2 regions of the Actinoplanes lobatus genome follow, and region 2 is predicted to be linked to the other one. Evidence: riboswitches for the same ligand, from Rfam matches in the RefSeq annotation. Region 2 holds a riboswitch; the other holds the start of a gene.
What was found. A riboswitch is a leader RNA that binds a small molecule or an ion and turns the genes downstream of it on or off. The one in region 2 is predicted to bind cyclic di-AMP.

Region 1: linked by a shared signal. The riboswitch ahead of BJ964_RS29555 (C40 family peptidase) and the one ahead of BJ964_RS12245 (coiled-coil domain-containing protein) in region 2 are both predicted to bind cyclic di-AMP.

The regions. Positions count from the first base shown of each region.
Region 1 covers NZ_JACHNC010000001.1:6,440,214-6,450,995, reverse strand. Annotated here, with positions in the region: gene BJ964_RS29590 (TrkH family potassium uptake protein) at 1-487, shown strand, start outside; gene BJ964_RS29585 (potassium channel family protein) at 480-1,148, shown strand; gene BJ964_RS29580 (GNAT family N-acetyltransferase) at 1,180-1,704, opposite strand; gene BJ964_RS29575 (GrpB family protein) at 1,810-2,385, opposite strand; gene BJ964_RS29570 (hypothetical protein) at 2,508-3,344, opposite strand; gene BJ964_RS29565 (aldo/keto reductase family protein) at 3,445-4,473, opposite strand; gene BJ964_RS29560 (CAP domain-containing protein) at 4,565-5,311, opposite strand; cyclic di-AMP (ydaO/yuaA leader) riboswitch at 5,988-6,156, shown strand; gene BJ964_RS29555 (C40 family peptidase) at 6,163-6,750, shown strand; gene BJ964_RS29550 (heavy-metal-associated domain-containing protein) at 6,802-7,008, opposite strand; gene BJ964_RS29545 (cytochrome P450) at 7,119-8,321, opposite strand; gene BJ964_RS29540 (RNA polymerase sigma factor) at 8,424-9,686, opposite strand; gene BJ964_RS29535 (YciI family protein) at 9,683-10,063, opposite strand; gene BJ964_RS29530 (MFS transporter) at 10,156-10,782, opposite strand, start outside.
Region 2 covers NZ_JACHNC010000001.1:2,644,250-2,655,031, forward strand. Annotated here, with positions in the region: gene BJ964_RS12220 (DUF5941 domain-containing protein) at 85-1,944, shown strand; gene BJ964_RS12225 (ABC transporter ATP-binding protein) at 2,875-4,152, shown strand; gene BJ964_RS12230 (ATP-binding protein) at 4,234-4,692, shown strand; gene BJ964_RS12235 (beta-phosphoglucomutase family hydrolase) at 4,784-5,518, shown strand; gene BJ964_RS12240 (glycoside hydrolase family 65 protein) at 5,542-7,905, shown strand; gene BJ964_RS12245 (coiled-coil domain-containing protein) at 7,960-8,976, opposite strand; cyclic di-AMP (ydaO/yuaA leader) riboswitch at 8,981-9,117, opposite strand; cyclic di-AMP (ydaO/yuaA leader) riboswitch at 9,325-9,460, shown strand; gene BJ964_RS12250 (coiled-coil domain-containing protein) at 9,459-10,493, shown strand; gene BJ964_RS12255 (ABC transporter ATP-binding protein) at 10,515-10,782, opposite strand, start outside.

The DNA of each region.
Region 1 (10,782 bases), 3.8 Mb from region 2:
CCTGGCGCAGATGAACGACGTCACCCTGCTCGTCAACGACATATTGATGTTCATCGGCGGCGGCAGCGGCGGCACCGCGGGCGGCATCAAGGTCACCACGTTCGCCCTGCTCGGCTTCGTGATCATGGCCGAGATCCGCGGCGAGCCGAGCGTGCACGCACTGGGCCGGCGCCTGCCCGCCGGCATCCAGCGGCAGGCGCTGACCATCGCACTGCTCAGCGTCGGCCTGGTGATGGCCGCCACTCTGTCGTTGCTGGCGTTGACACCGTTCACCCTCAACCAGGTCCTCTTCGAGGTGACCTCCGCGTTCGCCACCGTCGGCATGACCACCGGCATCACCGCCCAGGTCGGCACGGCCGGGCACCTCATCCTCATCGCGCTGATGTTCATCGGACGGCTCGGCCCGGTCACCGCCGCGGCGGCTCTGGCCCTGCGGCACCGGAACCGCCGTTACGAACTACCCGAGGAGCGAACCATCGTTGGCTAGGAAACCGGCAACCCACGAGCGCATCGCCGTACTGGGGCTGGGTCGTTTCGGCGGCTCCCTGGCGCTGCAACTGACCAGCCAGGGCTGGGAGGTCATCGGCATCGACGCCGACCCGCGGCCGGTGCAGGCACACGCCGAGGCGCTCGCCCACACCGCGGTCGCCGACACCACCGACGAGGAGGCACTGCGCCAGCTGGGCGTACACGAACTGACCAACGTCGTGGTCGGCATCGGCACCGACATCCAGGCCAGCATCATGACCGTCTCACTGCTGACCGACCTGGGTGTGCCCCGCATCCTGGCCAAGGCGCTGAGCCCTCAGCACGCCACCATCCTGCGCCGCGTCGGCGCCCACAACGTGGTGCTGCCCGAACAGGAGATGGGCGAACGCATCGCCCACCTGGTGACCGGCCAGATCCTGAACTTCATCCAGTTCGACGACGACTACGTGCTCGCCAAGACCCGGGCGCCGGAGGCCGTCATCGAACAGACACTGGCCGAGATGGAACTACGCAACACCTACGGCGTGACCGTGATGTCGATCAAACGACCGGGCGAGCGGTTCACCCACACGACCGCCGCCACCACCGTCTACGCCGGCGACATGCTCATCGTCGCCGGCGACCCCGGCAGCGTCCAGGCCTTCTGCACCCTGCCGTGACCACCCGGGAGGCCCTTGCCGACACGTGAGCTCAGCCGCGGTGCTCGAAGAGTTCGTGAACGGCGTCGTAATACTTCGCTGTCCGCCCCAGAGCGGTCATGCCGAGCCGTCGGCAGACGGCCTGGGAGGCATGGTTGCCCGGATCCGTCACGGCGACGACCCTCGCCAGCCCGCGACCGAACGCATCGTTGAGGACAGCCTCCGCCGCCTCGGTGGCATAGCCGTGTCCCCAGGAGTCCGGGTGCAGGTGCCAGCCGATCTCGACCTCGCCCGGCCCGCCGGCGGATTCCCCCGCCGACAGCGGGATCGGCTTGAGCAGAAGGTTTCCGACCGGCACCCCGTCCGCCGTGGTGATCAACCAGATGCCGTGCACGGGGTGGTCGATGGCACGTCGCCGTCCGATCGAGGCGAGCGCGTCCTGCCTCGTTCGCATGATCGCCGGATGCGCGCCGAGAAAACGCACGACCTCCCAGCGCGACTCCAGATCCAGGAGGAAGCCGGCGTCGCCGTCTTGCCAGGGACGCAGCAGAAGCCGGCCGCTCATGATCGTGCGCATACCACCGAATCTAGCCAGCGCGGTTACCGCCACGGCACTCTGGAGATCGTTCGTGGTCGAGGTGCGCGTCGAGTACGGCGACGTCCGCACGTATCGAGTCGAGACTCATGCCGGTGTCGGTACCGAAGGAGACCAACCGGTGGCGGCCGCCCACTCCTCCGCGACGGTCACAACGAGGTCGACCACCGGGTCCTTGACATGCGTGTAGACCTCCCGATCACCGACCGCCTCGGCCAGAACACCCTTGAACCGCGCATACGCCGGCACCGCGTGCGGATGCGCCCGGAACCAGTCCCGGAACAGCAGGGCGAGCCGCTCGTTCGGGGCTCCGGCGACCCGGCAATGCAGGTTGACCTGCTGCTCACCGGGTACACGCCGGTTCCAGTACCGCTTGGCCCACAGGTGCGGTGGATCCGCACGACCGGCCGGCACATGATCCTGCTCGTACGGTCGCCGACAGAATCCGAGCGCGGCCAACGGTCCATCGAACGCGGCCGCGGCATCGTCGAGATCAACGACACTGACCTGTACGTCGAACACCGGCTTGGCCGCCATCCCGGGGATCGAGGTGCTGCCGATGTGATCGACCCGCAGCGCCGACGGCGCCAACGCGGCCTGCAACTCGCCGGCCAGAGCCGCTCCCTGGTGTCGCCAATCCGGGTCGTACGCGGCAATGAACATCACGGCAGCACGGTAGCGGAGCGCCACTCGCCGATCGCCGCGACGGCACGGCCACCGGCACCGTCGTGCGCCTTCATATTGATCTGTACGAGCCGCGTTGCCACGCCGCCGATACCAAGGGTTCAGCTCTTGGTCTCGATCTCCGCGCGCATGTCGGGGAAGTCGCCCTTCACGTCCACCGCGGTCTCGTAGAAGTGCAGAAACATGCCGACGCTACCTTCGTCGGCCCACCCGCAGATGGCCACGTCCTCCTGGCCGACGACGCTGTTGCCGCACTGCGCCACCCCGCCGAGTGAGCCGGTACTGGCAGCGGAGACCTGGGTCAGCTGGTTCTCGCCACTGAACGACTGGAACATGGTGTCGAGCATGCGCTGCGGATCGTCGATGTCGACCTCGGCCGCGATGACGGCGATCATCTTCTTGTCGGCCAGGGACCCGTAGAAGGCACCGAACGCGTTCGCGGCGCCCGGGTAGCCGTCCAGTTCCTTCGCCAGGTCCATGGTGAGCGAGGACAGTTCCTCGGCCTCGATCTTGGAATGACCGTTCAGCGTGTTCGGCTCACGGATGCTGATGTCGGCCTTCGCCGTTTCGCTCGGGCTGGGGCTCGCCTTCTTGTCCTGCGCGGTTCCACCGTTCCCGTTCTGGGAGAACGTCTCACCGACCAGATAAAAGACGATTCCACCACCGACGAGTACGACGAGCGCGATCGCCACCGACAACAGGGTGATCACGACCGTTCGCGACTGTCCCCGCGGCTGAGACGGGACAGCCGGCATGCCGGGCCGGCCGTAGCCGGGGTGGCTGTAGCCCGGCTGCGCATAGGTGGGCTGACCGTAGTTCGGCTGTTCGTAGAGCGGCGCGGTGTGCTGCGGCGTCTCATACGGGTCGACGGGCGGCGGGAGCGGTTCACCGGGCGACGGCGGATAGGGTGGCTGTCCGGGCGGCGGCGGGTAGGTCATCAACGCTCCAGTTCTCGAACTGTCGCTGGATCCTACCGACGGCCGGCGTCACGGCCTCTCATGACCTGGGCGGATGTGGTTTACCGGACGGCTGCGGTGATCAGGGCTTCGGGCGATTCCAGTCGGGCTTGACGGACATCATCTGGGCGGTCTTGGTGGGGTCGCGGTCGATCAGGTCGCCCAGCACCTCGTCGATCTTCGACAGTAGATCGGTGGGCAGCCGCACCCCGGCGGCGACGGCGTTCTCGGTGACCTGCTCGGGCCGGGAGGCGCCGATGATCGCCGAGCTGACGCTGCCGGGTTGCAGGGTCCAGGCGACGGCGAGCTGGGCCATCGTGAGGCCGGCCTCGTCGGCGAGCGGGCGCAGCCGCTGCACGCGGTCGAGCAACACCGGGCCGAGCACCCGGCTGATGAACTGGGGCGCACGCCCGCCGCTGGTGGCGCGGGAGTTCTCCGGCAGCGGACGGCCGGGCTGGTACTTGCCGGTGAGCACGCCCTGGGCCAGCGGCTGGAAGACCACCTGTCCGATGCCTTCACGCTCGCACAGCGGCAGCACCTGCGGTTCGATCACGCGCCACAGCATGTTGTACTGCGGCTGGTTGGCGACGATCCGGCTGCGCAGCCCGAGGTCGGCGGCGATCCGCAGGGCGGCCTCGATCTGTGGGGCGGTCCATTCCGAGACGCCGAGGTAGAGCACCTTGCCCTGGCGTACCAGATCGTCGAAGGCGATCAGGGACTCCTCGATCGGGGTGCGCTCGTCGAAGCGGTGCGCCTGGTAGAGGTCGACGTAGTCGGTGCCGAGCCGCCGCAGCGAGGCGTGGCAGGACTCGATGATGTGCTTGCGGGACAGGCCGCGGTCGTTGGGGCCGTCGCCGGTGGGCAGGCAGACCTTCGTGGCGATCTCGACCGAGGACCGGCGGACGGTGCGCAGCGCGTCGCCGAGCACCTGTTCGGCCGCGCCCTGGGCGTACACGTCGGCGGTGTCGAAGGTGGTGACACCGGCGTCCAGCGCGGCCTGGATGCAGGCGAGCGCGGTGTCCCGCGCGACCAGCTCACCGTGGGTCAACCAGTTGCCGTACGTGATCTCGCTGACGTAGAGGCCGCTACGACCGAGGCGACGATGTTCCATAGTGGATCATCCTACCGAACTGATCCGTCACCGAGGGCTGAAGCGAGATGCCCCAGCCGCACGGGGCGGCTGGGGCATCAGGCGTCAGGCGTCAGTAACCGAAGTCCTGGGTGTAGTACGGGGTGCCGTCGGCCTTGAGGACCACGCCGACACCGACCGTCTTGGACTTGCAGTTGACGATGTTGGCGCGGTGGCCGGAGCTGTTCATCCAGCCGTTGACCACCTCGGAGGCGGTGCGGTAGCCGTAGGCGATGTTCTCGGCCGACGGCTGGGCGTAGCCGGCCGCCTTGGCGCGGTCGACGAAGCTGGACCCGCCGCTGCCGGTGTGCGAGAACGTGCCAGTCTGGGCCATCCAGGCGCTGTGGTCACGGGCGGCCTGGGTGAGCTGCGCGTTGACCGTCAGGGCGGAGCAGCCGTTCTTGCCACGCTCGACGTTGATCAGGCGGTTGATCTCGTCCTGGAGGGCCTGCTCGGACGACTTGGCCGGCGTGGTGTTGCCCGGGGCGGGCGTCGTCGGCGCGGGCTGGCTCGGGGCGGGCTGGCTCGGGGCCGGCTTGGTCGGGGCCGGCTTGGTCGGAGCCGGCCACGACGGGCTGCGCTTGACCGGACCGGGGTTCCAGGAGCCGTAGCGGCCGGAGTCGTAGTTCCCGGAGCCGTACCGGCCCGAGTCGTAGTTGCCCGAGCCGTACCAGGAGCCGTACTGCCCGTAGTCGGGCTGCGTCGGGCCAGGCTTCGCCGGCGCAGCCTCGGCCGAACTCGCGATCATCGTGGTGGCACCGATCGCGGCGACCGGGGTGAGGAGAGCGGTCACGGCGAAGCGGCGAAGAAGCTGGCGCAAGAGCAGACCCTTTCGGAATGTTCCACCCGCTGTCTGCGGGCTCACCAGTCACTTCGACGAGGCGCCGGGCGCGACGATCACAGAATCGGTGTTTGCCGGTTTCCGAATGGTTGCCGCGATCGAGCCCGGGTCCCGGTGGCGTTCGCGGTCGTCTTGCGGTTGGCGGGTGCTCCGTCCGTACGAAATCGGTCTTGAGGGCCTGGAACCGCGGATGCCCGGCGTCGGGCCGAGGTCACCGGGGGTGCGAGCGCAACCGGCCGGAGGGATCTTGATGCGGAGGCGGAGGAGGCGAGTGCGGTGAACGCCCGGCTGTTGACGCCCCGGCCCGGTGGTTGCGGCATTCGGCCGCTCGGCCATGCCCGGCGGGCCGGTGAGTCGGCTCGCCCTCGACGGAGCGGATGACTGCCGGCGTAGCCGCGGAGATGACGATCCGGATTTATCGTGATCAGTTTCACACAAGATCATCACCGCGCCGTCACCACCCATGAACACAGCGTGTCGGAAAACTTCGCACCCGTCCCGCAACCGGGACGCTACTCGCCAGATCGATCGGCACCCGTGGATGTCGCGGCGGGTTGGCAGCCCCTGGACCTGGGATATCAAGGAAGGGCGGCGGGCACCTGCTCGCCGGTCGTGTCAGCACGGACCACGCCGAGCCCTGCCCCGGTCCGGCGACACGAGCCACTTGGCGAGCATGAGGCAATCGGGGGCAGGGACGGGGGAACCACATATCGATCCGGCACCGCCAGGTGACGGATCTTGGGGTGAAGCCGCCACCGTGCGGCCGGGCATTCCTTCGCGCCCGAACCCGACAGCTAACCTCGCAGGCGTGCCGGAGGGATTCCTTCACCGTGCACGTACGTACTTCGAGCCGGCACTTCCGCACCCTGGGAACCGGCACCATCGCCCTGTCCGTGGGTCTCGGTCTTCTCGCTGGAGGACTCGGCACACCGCACGCCGCCTCCGCCGCCCCACAGGCGCCGAGTGTCGCCACCGTCCGGACGAACGTGGCGGTGAGCCGCACCGTCACCGTCGAGGCCGCGGCCGGCGCCACTGCCAGCACCAAGGTCGTGACCGCGGCGCAGCCGATCGGCGCCCGGGTCGTGACCGAGGCGGCCTCGCACAAGGGCAAGCTCTACCTGTTCGGCGCCGTCGGGCCGAAGCGATTCGACTGCTCGGGCTTCACCCTCTACGTCTACAAGAAGACGGTGGGCAAGAAGCTGCCGCACAAGGCGAACCTGCAGCAGAAGTACGGCAAGAAGGTCAGCAAGGCCGACGCCCGTCCCGGTGACCTCATCATCATCCGCAGGGGCTCGTACGGCATCCACGCCGCCATCTACGCGGGCAACGGCATGATGTGGTCGGCGCCGCGGACCGGCAAGCCGGTCAGCAAGCAGAAGATCTGGAGCTCGAACTACGTCGTCCGGCGCCTGGCCTGATGACGACACTGCCCGCACCCACCACAGGGTGCGGGCAGTCGGCGTCTACGGCTACCTCGCCCGTTCGTAACCGGCCTCGTCGACGGCCGCGGCCACCGCGGTGTCGTCGACGGGCTGGGCGCTGGTGACGGTGACCGCGCCGGAGGTCAGGTCGACCTGGACACCGGTGACGCCGGGGATCCTGCCGACCTCCTCGGTCACCGAGTTGACGCAGTGCGAGCAGGTCATGCCGGTCACGGTGTAGGTCTTGGCGGCCATCACGGTCTCCTCGTCGTTGGCGAATTCCGGCGGACAGGGCGCCGCCGCCTCCCCACGATGATACCGGTACCCCCCTAGGGTATTACCGAATGGCACACGGATCTGCGCTGTCAGTTCGGTCGCAGGTCCAGCGGCAGCCGGTTCACGCTGGTCATCAGCCACGGGTTCACCTCGTCGACCGGCTCGTCGGCCGCGACCGAGATGTCCGCGTACCGCTGGAACATGATGCCCAGAGCGACCCGGGCCTCCAGCCTCGCCAGGGGCGCTCCGATGCAGAAGTGGATGCCGTGCCCGAAGGCGAGGTGCGGATTGCGGGTGCGGTGGACATCGAACCGGTCGGGTTCGGTGAACACCCGTTCGTCACGGTTGGCGGCCGCGAGCCACGGCATGACGACGGCACCGGCCGGAACGTCCACCTCGCCGATCCCGACGCCACGGGTGGTCAGGCGGGCCAGGCGAGGAAACGGCGTACGGTATCGCAGCACTTCCTCGATGGTGTCGGGTAGCAGTCCCGGGTCGTCGCGTACCGCCGCCGCGGCCTCGGGGTTCTCCTCGAAGCAGAGAATCGCGTTGCCGAGCGTCGCTGTCGTGGTGATGTGCCCGGCGAGCAGCAGCAGGCCGACGAACCCGATGATCTCCTCGTCGGCGAGGTGCTCCCCGTCGACCTCGGCCAGAATCAGTTTGCTCATCAGGTCATCGGCGAGGTCGGCGCGCCGCGCCCGGATGCGTTGCAGCAGGTAGGTGTTCATCTCCCGGATGGTCGGTACGGCCGTGTCCATCGACTCCGTGGCGGTGGCGAGGAGCGACTGTTCGGGATCGATGTTCTGCTGGTTGAACAGGTCGTCGGCCCATCGGTGGAAGATCGGCCGGTCCGATGCCGGAATGCCGAGCAGTTCCGCGATGACGATCACCGGCAGGGGGTAGGCCAACCGCTCGATGATGTCCACCCGGGTCTCGCCGCCCGCGCCGTCGAGCAATTCGTTCGTGACCCGCGCGATCCGGGGTTCCAGCAGGGCCACGACCCGTGGCGTGAACGCCTGGTTGACCAGGCCGCGCAGCTTTCGGTGCCGGGGCGGATCCATCCGGACGAAGTTGCCCTGCTCGAAGAGCGCGAAGTCCTCCTGCCGCGGCACCAGTTCGCTCAGATCCGAGGAGAAGGCGCCGGGGTCGGAGAGCACGGCGCTGGTTTCCGGGTGACCCAGCACATGCCAACAGCGTTGCTTGTCGTCATGGACGACCTGTCCCCGGCCGCGCAACCGCTCAAGCCAGGCGAGCAGATCGGCCAGCTTCGGCGCCTTCTTCGTCGAGGTCATCGGAAGCCCCTCCGCGAGCACCCTTTCGGGCCGGGCAGGAACGTAACCCTGAGGACCAACGCTATCCCGGTCCGCGTCCGTTCTGCCCCGAAGGACGCCGAATCAAGGCGCTTCGCGATCGTCCGGGCGCCGGAGCTGGTCGCGGCGGCGGATGAGGTACGCCCGTTCGGCGGCGTTGTCGGTGCGGGCGACGGCCCGGTCGTAGGCGGCCGCCGCGGCACCGTCATCGAGACGTCGCAGCAGGTCGGCGCGGGCGGCGTGGAAGGCGTGATAGCCGTCGAGGACGTCGGCGAGCCGGTCGATCTCGGCGAGCCCGGCGGCCGGGCCGTCGACCTCGGCGACCGCGACCGCCCGGTTCAGCCGCACGATCGGGGACGGGTCGAGCCGTGCCATCCGGTCGTACAGGGCGATGATCGTCGGCCAGCGGGTCTCCCGGGCCGACGGGGCCTCGGTGTGGACGGCGTTGATCGCGGCCAGGAGCTGGTAGCGCCCGGCCGGTGGGCCGCCGGCCGCCACCGCCGCGATCCGCTCCCGGACCAGCGCGGCGCCCTCGGCGATGAGGTGGCGGTCCCAGAGCCCGCGGTCCTGTTCGGCGAGGATCACCAGTTCCCCGCTGCCGGACACGCGAGCCCGCCGCCGGGCGTCGGTGAACAGCATCAGCGCGAGCAGCCCGGCCACCTCGCCGTCGCCGGGCAACAGGTCACGCAGCAGGCGGCCGAGACGGATCGCCTCGTCGGTGAGGTCGGCGCGGACCGGATCGTCACCCTCACCGGCGAGATAGCCCTCGTTGAAGATCAGGTAGACGACCGCGAGCACGCCGGCGAGCCGCTCGCGGATGTCACCGGCCGACGGCACCCGGTACGGAATGCCGGCCGCCCTGATCTTCGTCTTGGCACGGGTGATGCGTTGCGCCATAGCGGTCTCCCGTACCAGGAAGGCGCGGGCGATCTCGGCGACGGTGAGGCCGCCGAGCAGGCGCAGGGTGAGCGCCACCCGGGCGTCCATGGCGAGCGCCGGATGACAACAGGTGAAGACGAGCCGGAGCCGGTCGTCCTCGACGGGGCCGGTGGGTTCGGGTGCGCTGTCGTCGTACACGATGAGGGCCGCCTGGTGTTTGGCGTCGCGCTGGGCCTCGCGCCGCAGCCAGTCGATCGCCTTGCGGGATGCGGTGGTGGCGAGCCACCCGCCGGGATTCGGCGGTACGCCTTCGCGCGGCCACCGCTGTGCGGCGGCCGCGAACGCCTCGGCCGTCGCCTCCTCGGCGATGTCGAGATCACCGAAACGGCGGGCGAGGCCGGCGACCAGCCGCGCCCACTCCTGACGGTGGGCGCGGGTGATCGCCTGCTCGGTGGTGCCAGCGCTCATTTGTTCCCGAGGCGGCCGGCGCGGTCGGCTCCGGGACCGCGGAACCGGTGCACCTCCTGGGGCCACTCGAGCGCGGTCGCGAGCCGGCCGGCCCAGTACCGCGCCGTCGCGTCGTCGGGCACCTCCACCGCGGCGAACCCGCCGAGGTGCTCCTTGGTCTCGACGAACGGGCCGTCGGTGAAGACGGCCTCGCCGTCGACGGCCTCGACGCTGCACACCGCGGTGGACCGGTCGAGGCCGCCGTTACTGAAGATCAGCACGCCCTCGGCCAGCATCTCGTCGATCACCGGGCGGACCGCCTCGGACTTCGCGCGGATCTGCTCCTCGGTGTGGTGGGGCACCCACTCGTCGTTGAAGGTGATCAGGTACTCCGGCATGGTCGTCTCCCTCTGATACCGGTCCGGCGGACGCCGCACACCGGTTCCACGAACGGCGGCCCCTTGATACGACACCATCGCCGGAGAATCTTTCAAACGGCCCGCCGTCGGTCGAGCGCGAACCCGGTGGCGGCCAGGGCGAGGCCAGCCAGACCGAGGGCGACGCCGGCCCAGGCGGGGGCGCGGTAGCCGAGGCCGGCGGCGATGACCGCGCCGCCGAGGGCCGCGCCGAGGCTGTTGGCGATGTTCATGGCGGACTGGTTGACCGCAGCGCCCATCAGCTGCGCCCCGGGGGCGACCGTGATCAGCCGGGACTGCAGGGCGGGACCGAGGAAGAGGCTGGTCGCGCCGATCAGGAAGGCGCCGGTGAACAGGCCGGCCGTGGTGCCGGCGGTCAGGGCGAAGAGCACCGCGGTGGCGATCATCGCGGTGAAGCCGAGCAGGGTGGCGCGGTGCAGGTCGCGGTCGGCGTACCAGCCGCCGAGCGCGTTGCCGACGGTCATGCCCAGGCCCATGGCGACCAGCACCCACGGCACGGTGCCGGTGGACAGGCCGGTGACCTCGGTGGTGACCGGGGCGATGTAGCTGTTGATGGCGAAGAAGCCGGCGAAACCGATGGCGGCGGTGGCGGCGGTCAGCCAGACCAGCGGGTGGCGCAGCGAGCGCAGTTCGGCGGCGGGGGAACCGTCGGCGGCGGGCGCGTCCGGCACGGTGGCGGC
Region 2 (10,782 bases):
CCGCATTTCGGGCCTGGTGTGGACCGGTCCGTCGGTTTTCCGTCGGTTTTCCGTCGGTTTGAGGAGGCAAGCGGTGGCGCTCCGGTGACGCTGGCCGTTCTGACCGCACGAATCGGCCCCGCGATCCCGGACAGAGACGCCGACCGGCTCGCCGGCGACCTGACCGGTGCGCTGCGGGCGGCCGGGATCTCGGCGGTCCACCGCCTAACCCCCGGCGACGGCGAAGCCGTCCGCCTGCGCGAGCTGGCCCGGCAGGCCCGCGAGGCGGGCATCCCCCTCCTGATCTGCGCCGACAACCTGGTCGCGCACGGCAGCCTGCTCTGGACGCTGGCCACCGAACCGGCCGGGCGCAGCACCGTACTGGTCGCCGCCGACCCGTCCGGAGAGCTCAAGGAGGACCGGGGTCGCGTCGTCGCCGCCCCGCCCGGCGGCGGGACCACGCGCTACCTGGGCGCCATGTGCGTCGCCCCCGCCGAGCTGCCGCTGCTGGAAAAGGCCGCCGACCACCCCGACATGCTGGCCGAGATGCTCGCCGACGGGTTCGTGCCGGTCGCCACCCGGGTGCGCCTGCTGCACGCCGAGCAGGTCACCACCGAGGCGGATCTGGCCGGGGCACGGGACGCGGTCGCCGCGGTGGACGAGGACGCGGCGCGCCTCCGGCTCGCCGTCAAGGAACAGGACGACTTCTTCACGACGTACGCGGTGAGCAGTTGGTCGCCGCTGGTCACCCGGGCCGCCGCCCGGCTCCGGCTGACACCCACCGCGGTGACCGGGCTGTCGGTGCTCTTCGCGGTCGCCGCGGCGCTGCTGTTCTGGCAGGCCTCCCGGGTCGCCATGGTGCTCGGCGGGGTGCTGCTCTACCTCGGGTTCGTGCTCGACTGTGTGGACGGGCAACTGGCGCGGTACACGCGAAAGTTCGACGCCTTCGGCGGCTGGCTCGACACGATGGCCGACCGGGCCAAGGAGTACGCGGTCTACGCCGGTCTGGCGGCCGGGGCCGAGCGGATCGGGCTGCCGTACGCGTGGCCGCTCGCGATCGCCGCGATCATCCTCCAGACCGCCCGGCACATGACCGACACCTGGTACGGCGCCCTGCACGACGAGGCCGCCGCCCGTCCCTCCCCGGCCGCGTCCGGTGGAGTCGGGGCGCGGCTCACCGCGGCCTCCGTCAAGGCGCAGAGCCAGCGCGGATCGGTGATCTACTGGGCCAAGCGGATCGTGGTCTTCCCGATCGGTGAGCGGTGGGCGCTGATCGCCGTGCTGGCCGCGTTCACCGACGGCCGGGTGACGCTGGCGGCCCTGGTCGGTTTCGGTCTGCTGGCGGCGGCGTACACGCTGGCGCTGCGGTCGCTGCGGGCCCTCTCCATGCGGGTCGGGGTCCTGCACACCGTCGACACCATGCGGCACCGCGACGACGGGCCGCTGGTGCGGTCGGTGCTGAGCCGGGTGGGCGCGGGGTGGCCGCTGCCGTTCGCCGCCCTCTTCACGGTCTACGCCGTGGCCGCGGTGGCCGCGACGGCCGCCGCCGGGCCGGGCCATCGCCCGTGGGTGCTCGCCCTCGTGGTGATCCCGGTCCTGGTCTGCGGCTTCCCGGCGAGGGTGCGGCACGACGGCTCCCTGGACTGGCTGGTGCCGGCCGCTTTGAGGGCCGCCGAGTACCTCACCGTGGCCGCCGTGGGCCTCTACGGGCCGGTTCCGCCCGCCGTGGTCTTCCTGCTGCTGTTCGCCCTGGCGATGCGCCACTACGACCTGACCGCCCGGATGGAGAAGGGCGCCCCGGCGACCGGCGCCGGCGGCGCCGTCCTCGGCTGGGACGGCCGCGTCCTGCTCCTGGTGACGGTGGCCCTCCTGGGCCAGGCCACGGTCGCCGCGGTCGTCCTGACGGCCGCCGTGTTGTTCACGTTCACCCTCACCGCCGCAAAGGACTGGAAGGCGTCCCGCTGACCCGTCCCCCCGGCGATCTTGAACGTTTTGCCACCGTGGGCGGTGGTCAATCGTTCAAGATCGCCCGCGAAGCGGGGGTGAGCGCTGTTCGGCCTTCGCGTGCGGCGCTTCCAAACGCGATCTTGGGTGGTTGGCCACCGCCTGCGGTGGTGGGGCGTTCAAGGTCGGCGCTGGTTGCTTTTGGGGTGCTCAGGCTCCCTTTGCGGGGCGATCTTGGGTGGTTGGCCACCGCCTGCGGTGGTGGGGCGTTCAAGGTCGGCGCTGGTTGATTTGGGGAGTGCTCGGGCTCCCTTTTGGGGAGATCTTGGATGGTTGGGCACCGTCTGGAGTCTTCTTCTTGGGCGCCCACGGCCGAATCCGCAATCCCTCGACAGCAGGACGCGTCACTCGGAGCGATCTTGAACGATTTGCCACCCTAGGCGGTGGTAAATCGTTCAAGATTGCACAACAGTGGCACGCAAAGTGGGCTAAACGGGCGCCTGTTTCCGGCGAAAGCCCCATTTCCGCCTAGCGCGGCGGACGGCGCCCCCATTTGGTGGTTCGCCCGACCGGGCGCTTGACGGAGAACCGCAAACACCCAAGAAGAAGACTCTCTGCGGTGGTGAAGCGTTCAAGATCGGGGCGGGTGGGAGCTGGGCCACCGATCTATGCCCGGCGGGCGCGGTGCGGGCGCGCGTGGCAATTGATCGCGGGGCTTGGCGGGGCGAGAAAGTGCTTTTGTGGGCTTGTGTCGCGTACCGATGAAAAATGTTTTTTCTGTGCACGTGCACATGAGAGATCCGGAAAACGTGTGATCTCCGTAATCGATTGATCACTATGTGCAAATGGCACGTTCGCCCGATGGTGAAGCATCGATGCCACTCGCAGAGTCAGTACCCGATCGCCGACCGTCGTGGGATCGGGATCACAGTCGATAGCGGGAGGTTGACGGTGTCCACCGTCGTGCTGAAAGACGTCACCAAGATCTGGCCAGACGGCACCACTGCCGTCGACAACGTCAGCCTGGATGTGCAGGACGGCGAGTTCATGGTCCTGCTCGGGCCTTCGGGCTGCGGAAAGTCGACCGTGCTGCGGATGATCGCCGGGCTGGAGGATCCCACGCGGGGGGACATCCTCCTCAACGGCGAGCCGGTTCTGGAGCTGCCGCCGCGGGACCGCAGCATCGCGATGGTGTTTCAGGATTTCGCGCTCTATCCGCACATGACCGTCTCGGAGAACATCGGTTTCCCGCTGAAGCTGTCCGGTATCGAGCCGGCGCCGCGGCAGGAGCGGGTGGACGCGATCGCCGGCGCGCTCGGCATCGGCGAGGTTCTGGCGCGGCGGCCGAGTCAGCTCTCCGGCGGTCAGCGGCAGCGGGTCGCGATGGGCCGCGCCATGGTGCGCCGACCAGGCATCTTCCTGATGGACGAGCCATTGTCCAACCTCGACAGCGGACTCCGCGCCGAGTTGCGCGCCGAGATCACGAGCATGACTCGTGAGCTGGGTGTGACGACCATGTACGTGACCCACGACCAGGCCGAGGCGCTGACCATGGCGGACCGCGTCGCGATCATGCGCAAGGGCGTGCTCCAGGACGTCGGCACGCCGACCGAGGTGTACCGGCGCCCGGCCACCCTGTACGTCGCCGCCTTCCTGGGCTCACCCAAGATGAACCTGCTCGAGGCCGCGGTCTACGTGCACCTGGAGCAGTACATCGCGCTGAGCTTCGGCGAGCAGACGCTCTACATGCCGTGGAACGACCCACGCGCCCGGGCGGTGGCCCGCTACCACGGCGAGCGGATCGTGGTCGGCATCCGGGCCGAGGCGCTCACCCCGGTCACCCCGGACACGCAGGGGCCCGTCTTCCAGGGGCGGATCCGCTACCTGGAGCACCACGGGCACGAGTCGCTGGCGTACCTGGACATCGGCGCCACGGCGATCGTGGTGGACGAGATGAGCGGCCCGGTCGCCGAGACCCGGACCGGCGGCGGGTTCAGGAAGGCACTGCAACGTCTGGCCGGCCAGACGTCGGAGCCGGTGGCCCCGCAGGGCCGTGTCGGTGTGCTGAGCGAGTTGGGCAAGCATCACCGCAAGCCGGCCGAGCTGGCGGTGCGCCTGGCGCCGTACCCGGCGATCGGTCCCGGTCATCCGCTGGCCGTGTCGGTGCGGATGGACGCCGTGCACTTCTTCGACGAGCGGGGTGACCGGATCGATGTCGGCTGGCGATGACCGGGGGTCCCGCGCCACTTCCGGGCGCGTTCGCGGATGCCTCCCGCTACCGGTCGGCCACAGCGCGTAGGCTGCTTCACGGTGGAGGAAAGGAACGGCCAGGGCGTGCGCGCGGCCTCCGTCCCCTCGCGGGCGTGGCCGGTGCCGCTGGACCGCGCCTTCGGCCGGGACGACATCACGATCCTGCGGCACGAGATCACCCGGTTGCTGGGCGCCGCCGGGCTCGCCGGCGACCGCCTGGACGGCTTCGTGCTGGCCGTCAACGAAGTGATCACCAACGTGGTGCTGCACGCGGGTGGGCAGGGCCGGGTCGTGCTGCGGATCGACGGCGGCTCGGTGTGGTGCGTGGTCACCGACGCCGGCCCGGGCATCCCGGGCGCCTATCTGGACCGCGTGCGTACGCCGGGGACGTTCGAGGTCGGTGGCCGGGGCCTCTGGCTGGCCCATCAGCTCTGCGACGAGGTCACGACGGCCACCGGGCCGATCGGTACCTCGATCGGCCTACGTATCGATCTGGATGTCGTGCCGGATCCCCGCTGAAACAGCAGCTAGAACCCCTTGTGAAACATCGTGGAAATGTGAAGACGCCCTTCCGCGCTCCTCGTGGATCGCGTCCGGCTACATTGGGCGCGTGCTCGGACTTCCTTCACAGGTGACCGCTTGCCTTTTCGATCTTGACGGCGTGCTGACGCAGACCGCGCTCGTGCACAGCGCCGCATGGAAACAGACGTTCGATACGTTCCTGGAATCGTGGGCGGAAAGTCATGATCAACTTTTCGTCCCGTTCGATTCCGGCGTCGACTATCACCGGTATGTCGACGGCCGTCAGCGTGCCGACGGTGTCCGTACCTTCCTGGCGTCCCGGGGCATCACCCTGCCCGAGGGCGACCCGGACGACACCCCCGATCGGGAGACCGTCAACGGCATCGGCAATCGCAAGAACGTGCTCGTGCTACAGAAGATCCAAGAAGGCGCCGTCCAGGTCTACCCCGGATCGGTGGAGTACCTGAGGGCCGCCAGGGCCGCCGGTCTACGCCGTGCGGTCGTGTCGGCGAGCGCCAACTGCAAGGACGTCCTGGAGGCGGCCGGGATCGCCGACCTCCTGGAGGCCCGGGTGGACGGCGTCGTCGCGCGTGAGCTGGGCCTGCCCGGCAAGCCCGCGCCGGACACCTTCCTCAAGGGCGCCGAGTTGCTCGGCCTCGACCCGGCGAACTGTGCCGTGTTCGAGGACGCCCAGGCGGGCGTGGCCGCCGGCCGGGCCGGTGGCTTCGGCATCGTGATCGGCGTGGACCGGGTAGGCCAGGCCGATGCGCTGCGGGAACACGGCGCCGACGTCGTGGTGCAAGATCTCAAAGACCTCCTCTGAAATCAGTTACGAGAGGCACGACCGTGATCCGTGAACGGGCTTATCCCGTCGACCCTTGGCATATCCGGGAGACCCGGCTCGACCTGGACCTGCTGGCCCAGTCCGAGTCGGTATTCGCTCTCTCGAACGGCCATATCGGGATACGCGGAAACCTGGACGAGGGCGAGCCGCACGGCCTTCCGGGCAGCTATCTGAACTCGTTCTATGAGCTGCGGCCGCTGCCGCACGCCGAGGCGGGCTACGGCTTTCCCGAGTCCGGCCAGACCATGGTCAACGTCACCAACGCCAAGCTGATGCGGCTGCTCGTCAACGACGAGCCGTTCGACGTCCGGTACGGCGAGCTGCGCTCCCACGAGCGCTGCCTCGACCTGCGGGCCGGCCTGCTGGAGCGGATCGTCGAGTGGGTGTCCCCGTCCGGCCAGGGCATCCGGGTGCGGACCGTCCGGCTGGTCTCGTTCACCCAGCGCGCGGTCGTGGCCTTCCTGTACGAGGTGGAGCCCCTGGAGACCTCGGCCCGGCTGATCCTGCAATCCGAGCTGGTGGCGAACGAGCAGCTGCCGCCGATGAGCAAGGACCCGCGGGTGGCCGCCGTGCTCGACCGCCCGCTGCTGGCCGAGGAGATGATGGAGCAGCCCACCGGCGGCATCCTGATCCACCGCACCAAGGCCAGTGACCTGCGGATGGCCGCGGCCATGGAGCACCTGGTCGAGACCCCGGGCCGGCACGCCATCACCACCGAGGGCCACCCGGACTGGCTGCGCACCACGGTCGCCTGCCGTCTGGAGCCCGGGCAGAAGCTGCGGGTGGTCAAGCTGGCGGCGTACGGGTGGTCCAGCATGCGCTCGCTGCCCGCCCTGCGCGACCAGGTCGGGGCGGCTCTGGCCAGCGCCCGGCTGGACGGCTGGGACGGTCTGGTCCAGCAGCAGCAGGACTACCTGGACGCGTTCTGGGACCACTCGGACGTTCAGGTCGAGGGCGACCCGGAGGTGCAGCAGGCGGTTCGGTTCGGCCTCTTCCACACGCTCCAGGCCGGCGCCCGGGCGGAGCAGCGGCCGATCGGCTCCAAGGGCCTGACCGGCCCCGGCTACGACGGCCACACGTTCTGGGACGCCGAGACGTTCGTGCTGCCGGCGCTCACCTACACCCAGCCCTCCGCGGCGGCCGACGTGCTGCGCTGGCGGCACTCGACGCTGGACCTGGCCCGGGAACGGGCGCAGACGCTCGGGCTGTCGGGGGCGGCCTTCCCGTGGCGGACCATCCGCGGCCAGGAGTGTTCGGGCTACTGGCCGGCCGGCACCGCGGGCTTCCACATCGCCGCCGACATCGCCGACGCGGTCCGCCGCTACGTGCAGGCCACCGGGGACTTCGACTTCGAGCGTGAGGTCGGCCTGGAGCTGCTCGTGGAGACGGCGCGGCTGTGGCGGTCGCTGGGCCACCACGACCGGCACGGGCGGTTCCACATCGACGGCGTCACCGGGCCGGACGAGTACACCGCCGTGGTGAACGACAACATCTACACCAACCTGATGGCGCAGCAGAACCTGATGGCCGCCGTCGACGCCTGCCAGCGGCACCCGGACCTGGCCCGCGGTTTCGGGGTCAACGACGAGGAGGCGGCCTCCTGGCGGGACGCGGCGGCTGCCGTGCACGTCCCGTACGACAAGGAGCTGGGCGTCCACCAGCAGTGCGAGGGCTTCACCCGGCTCCAGGAGTGGGACTTCGAGGGCACCCCGCCGGAGGGCTACCCGCTGCTGCTCAACTACCCGTACTTCGACCTGTACCGCAAGCAGGTGGTCAAGCAGGCCGACCTGGTGATGGCGATGTACATCCGGGGCGACGCGTTCACCCCGGAGGAGAAGGCGCGCAACTTCGCCTACTACGACGCCCGTACCGTCCGGGACTCGTCGCTGTCGGCCTGCATCCAGGCGGTCATGGCGGCCGAGACCGGGCATCTCGAGCTGGCGCACGACTATCTGGGCGAGGCCGCCCTGATGGACCTGCACGACCTGCACCGGAACGCGCGGGACGGCGTGCACGTGGCGTCGCTGGCCGGCTCCTGGATCGCGCTGGTCGCCGGCCTCGGCGGCATGCGGGACTTCAACGGCCAGCTGAGCTTCGCGCCGCGACTGCCCAGCCGGATCAACAGTCTGGAGTTCTCGCTGCTCTGGCGGGGTCTGCGGCTGCGCGTCAACGTGACCTCCGAAGAGGTGACCTACTCGCTGCGCAACGGCGGCGGGCAGGCCCGGCTCACGCTGATCCACCACGGCAAGGAGCTCGAGGTGACCCAGGTGCGACCGGTCACCATGCCGATTCCGGCCGCGGTGCCGCCGGGCCCGGCACCGGCCCAGCCGCACGGCCGCGCTCCGGTCCGGCGCGCGGTTCACTGAGCACATGAAAACGGCCCCCGCCCGGATGGGCGGGGGCCGTTCTCGTGAAGTCCGTCAGAGCATCGAGACGTGCACGTGGTCGGTGTGGTCACTGACCCCGTGGTATGTCTTCCAGCCCGAGGCCGGGAACCAGATCATCTTGTTCCAGATCACGTAGTAGATGCCGAGCTCGTCGGCGTTACGGACCAGGAACGCCATCAGGTTGTTGCCGTACCGGAATTCCTTGTCGGTGTCGTAGACCGAGAATCCGCTCTTCTGCAACGACCAGTCGCAGGCGCGGCCCTTGGGGTGTTCGAAGGGCCCGCCGTCACGGTGACAGCCGACGAAATTACTGAAGCCGGCCTTCTTGACTTCCTTGTACATGTGCAGCGTGCGCTTGGTGATGCAGCCGCCGGTGGTCGGGTCGTCCTCGGTGCAACCCTCCGAGGAGAATCCGCCGGAGCCGTTCCGCGGCGCCGGGGCGGCCTCCGGCGAGTCCGCCACCACGAGGCCCTTGGTCACCGAGTTGCCACCGACCAGCTGGAACGCCTTGTCGGCCGCGTCCTTCTGCTTCTTCATCACCGTGGCGTTCTGCTGCTGCGCCTTGACCTCGGCGTCCAGCTGCGCCTTGCTGTCCGAGATCTCGGTGATCGCCGCGTTGAGCTCGTGCAGCTTGGCGTCGTGCAGCTTGTTGATCTCTTCGAGGGAGACCGCCTTGGTCAGGAAGTCGCCCGAGTCCTGGGACCTGAGCAGGAAGCCCATGGCGCTCAGGTTGCCGGTCATGTACTGCTGCTTGGCGATCTGGTCGACCTCGGGGATCAGTGCGTCCCGCCGGGCCTCCGCCGCCTTGATCTGTGTGGCCAGTTTGGCCTGCGTCTTGGTGGACTGCGTCACCGCGGACTTCGCGGAGGCGTAGCGCCGGTTGGTCGACTCGATCACGTCGTTGAGAGTTGCGTCCTCGTCCTCCTCCTGTGCGGAGGATGAGGAGCCGCCTGGCTCGGCCGCGGCCGGAGTCGCGGGCGCCATGAACATCAGGGCGCTCACCAGCGGCGCCAGGGCAAGTATCAGCCACCGGCGGGGACTTGCTGCCATCAACAGTTCCTTCCGTGACACCGCCGACCGAGTTAGCTGACGGGTTCGGGACGGAAGCAATCCCTACCGCAAACTGCGCGGATACACCCCAGTGAACCTGGTTCCCCGGTTCGTCTCGCGACGATTGGGCGGCGGCCTGCCGGCAACTCGGGGGCGGTGCCGTCCTGGCAGGACCGGCGGCCAGTTTACCCGAGATATCGCCGTGGATCAGACCCCGGGAACCGCGAAAAGAGTTACCTCGCAAACACATTCCGTAATTGCAATCACCTGTCGTGTCGGGGCAATTGCGGTGCGTACGAGAACTGTCGATCTGTCGATCGAGTGGGTATGGTCGGTGCGGTTCCCGCGCGGGGGCCGCCGCCTAATCGCCGTCATCGGCGAGCCGGGGAACCAATATCTCCGGGGTGAATCCGCTACCAGCGGTAGGGATTTCCTTCGTCCCGAACCCGTCAGCTAACCCGGCCGGCGGCCGACGGAAGGAAATGCCTGTGCAGCAGAACACTGCGCAGCGATTAGCGGCGTTGCTGGCGCTGCTCGTCGCCGCGTGCGGATTGGCCGTCGTCGCGTCGCCGGCCACCGCGGCCCCCCGGCTGCTCGCCGCCCCCGGAGACACCGGGGACGACGGCGAGGGCGGATCGAAGTCCCTCATCGAACAACTCGAGAAGGCCTCCAGCGGCTACGTCGCGGCCAAGAAGAAGCTGAAGACCTCCAAGGAGCAGCAGACCAAGCTGACCTCGGAGCTCAAGCGCCTGGACACCGAGCTCGGGCCACAGCAGGAGCAACTCGATCTGATCGCCACGCAGGCGTACACCGCGGGCCGGGCCGGGCCGATGTCGGCCATGCTCGCCGCCGATTCGGCCGAGGGCTTCCTGGGCCGGGCCGAGACCCTGGCCATCGTGGCAGCCGACCAGAGCCGGGCGATCAACGGCCTGAAGACCACCCGCGAGGACCGGCAGAAGGCCAAGGACTCCATCGACATCGCGATCAAGGACCAGCAGAAGCAGGTCACCGTGATGGCGAAGCAGAAGGCCAAGGCCGAGGCGGCGCTCAAGGCGGCGAACCAGGGCTCGGACACCTCGTCCTCCTCCGACGGCGGCGGTAGTGCCGACGCGGAGCCGGGCCCGAGCGGGTCGAGCTGCAACCAGGACGACCCGACCGGCACCGGCGGCTGCATCACCGCGACCCTGCTGCACGCCTACAAGCAGGCCCGGGCGGACGGCTTCACCCGGTTCACCAAGTGCTGGCGTACGCAGAACAGCGGTGAGCACCCCAAGGGGCGGGCCTGCGACTTCTCCGCCGAGAAGGGCACCTTCGGCGGGGACGCCACGGGGGCCGACAAGACGTACGGCAACAACCTGGCGAACTACTTCATCAACAACGCCGACGACCTCGACGTCCTGTACGTGATCTGGTACCGCCGGATCTGGCTGCCGAGCAGTGGCTGGAAGTCGTACAGCGGGGCGGGTGGCGACCCGTCCAGCGACCACACCAACCACGTGCACCTGTCGGTCAACTGAACCACCGGGGGAGTGCGGGGCCTACCTGCGGGCGAAGGCCTCGTACTCCTTCATCACCTCGTCGGTCGGGCCGTCGGCGCGGATCGTGCCGGCCTCCAGCCAGATGCACCGCTCACAGGTGTCCCGGATCGACTGCTCGCTGTGGCTCACCAGGAACACCGTGCCGGCCTGGGCGCGCAGCTCCCGGACCCGGGCCTCGCTGCGCCGGCGGAACTTGGCGTCACCGGTGGCCAGCGCCTCGTCGATCAGGAGCACGTCGTGCTGCTTGGCGGCCGCGATCGAGAAGCGC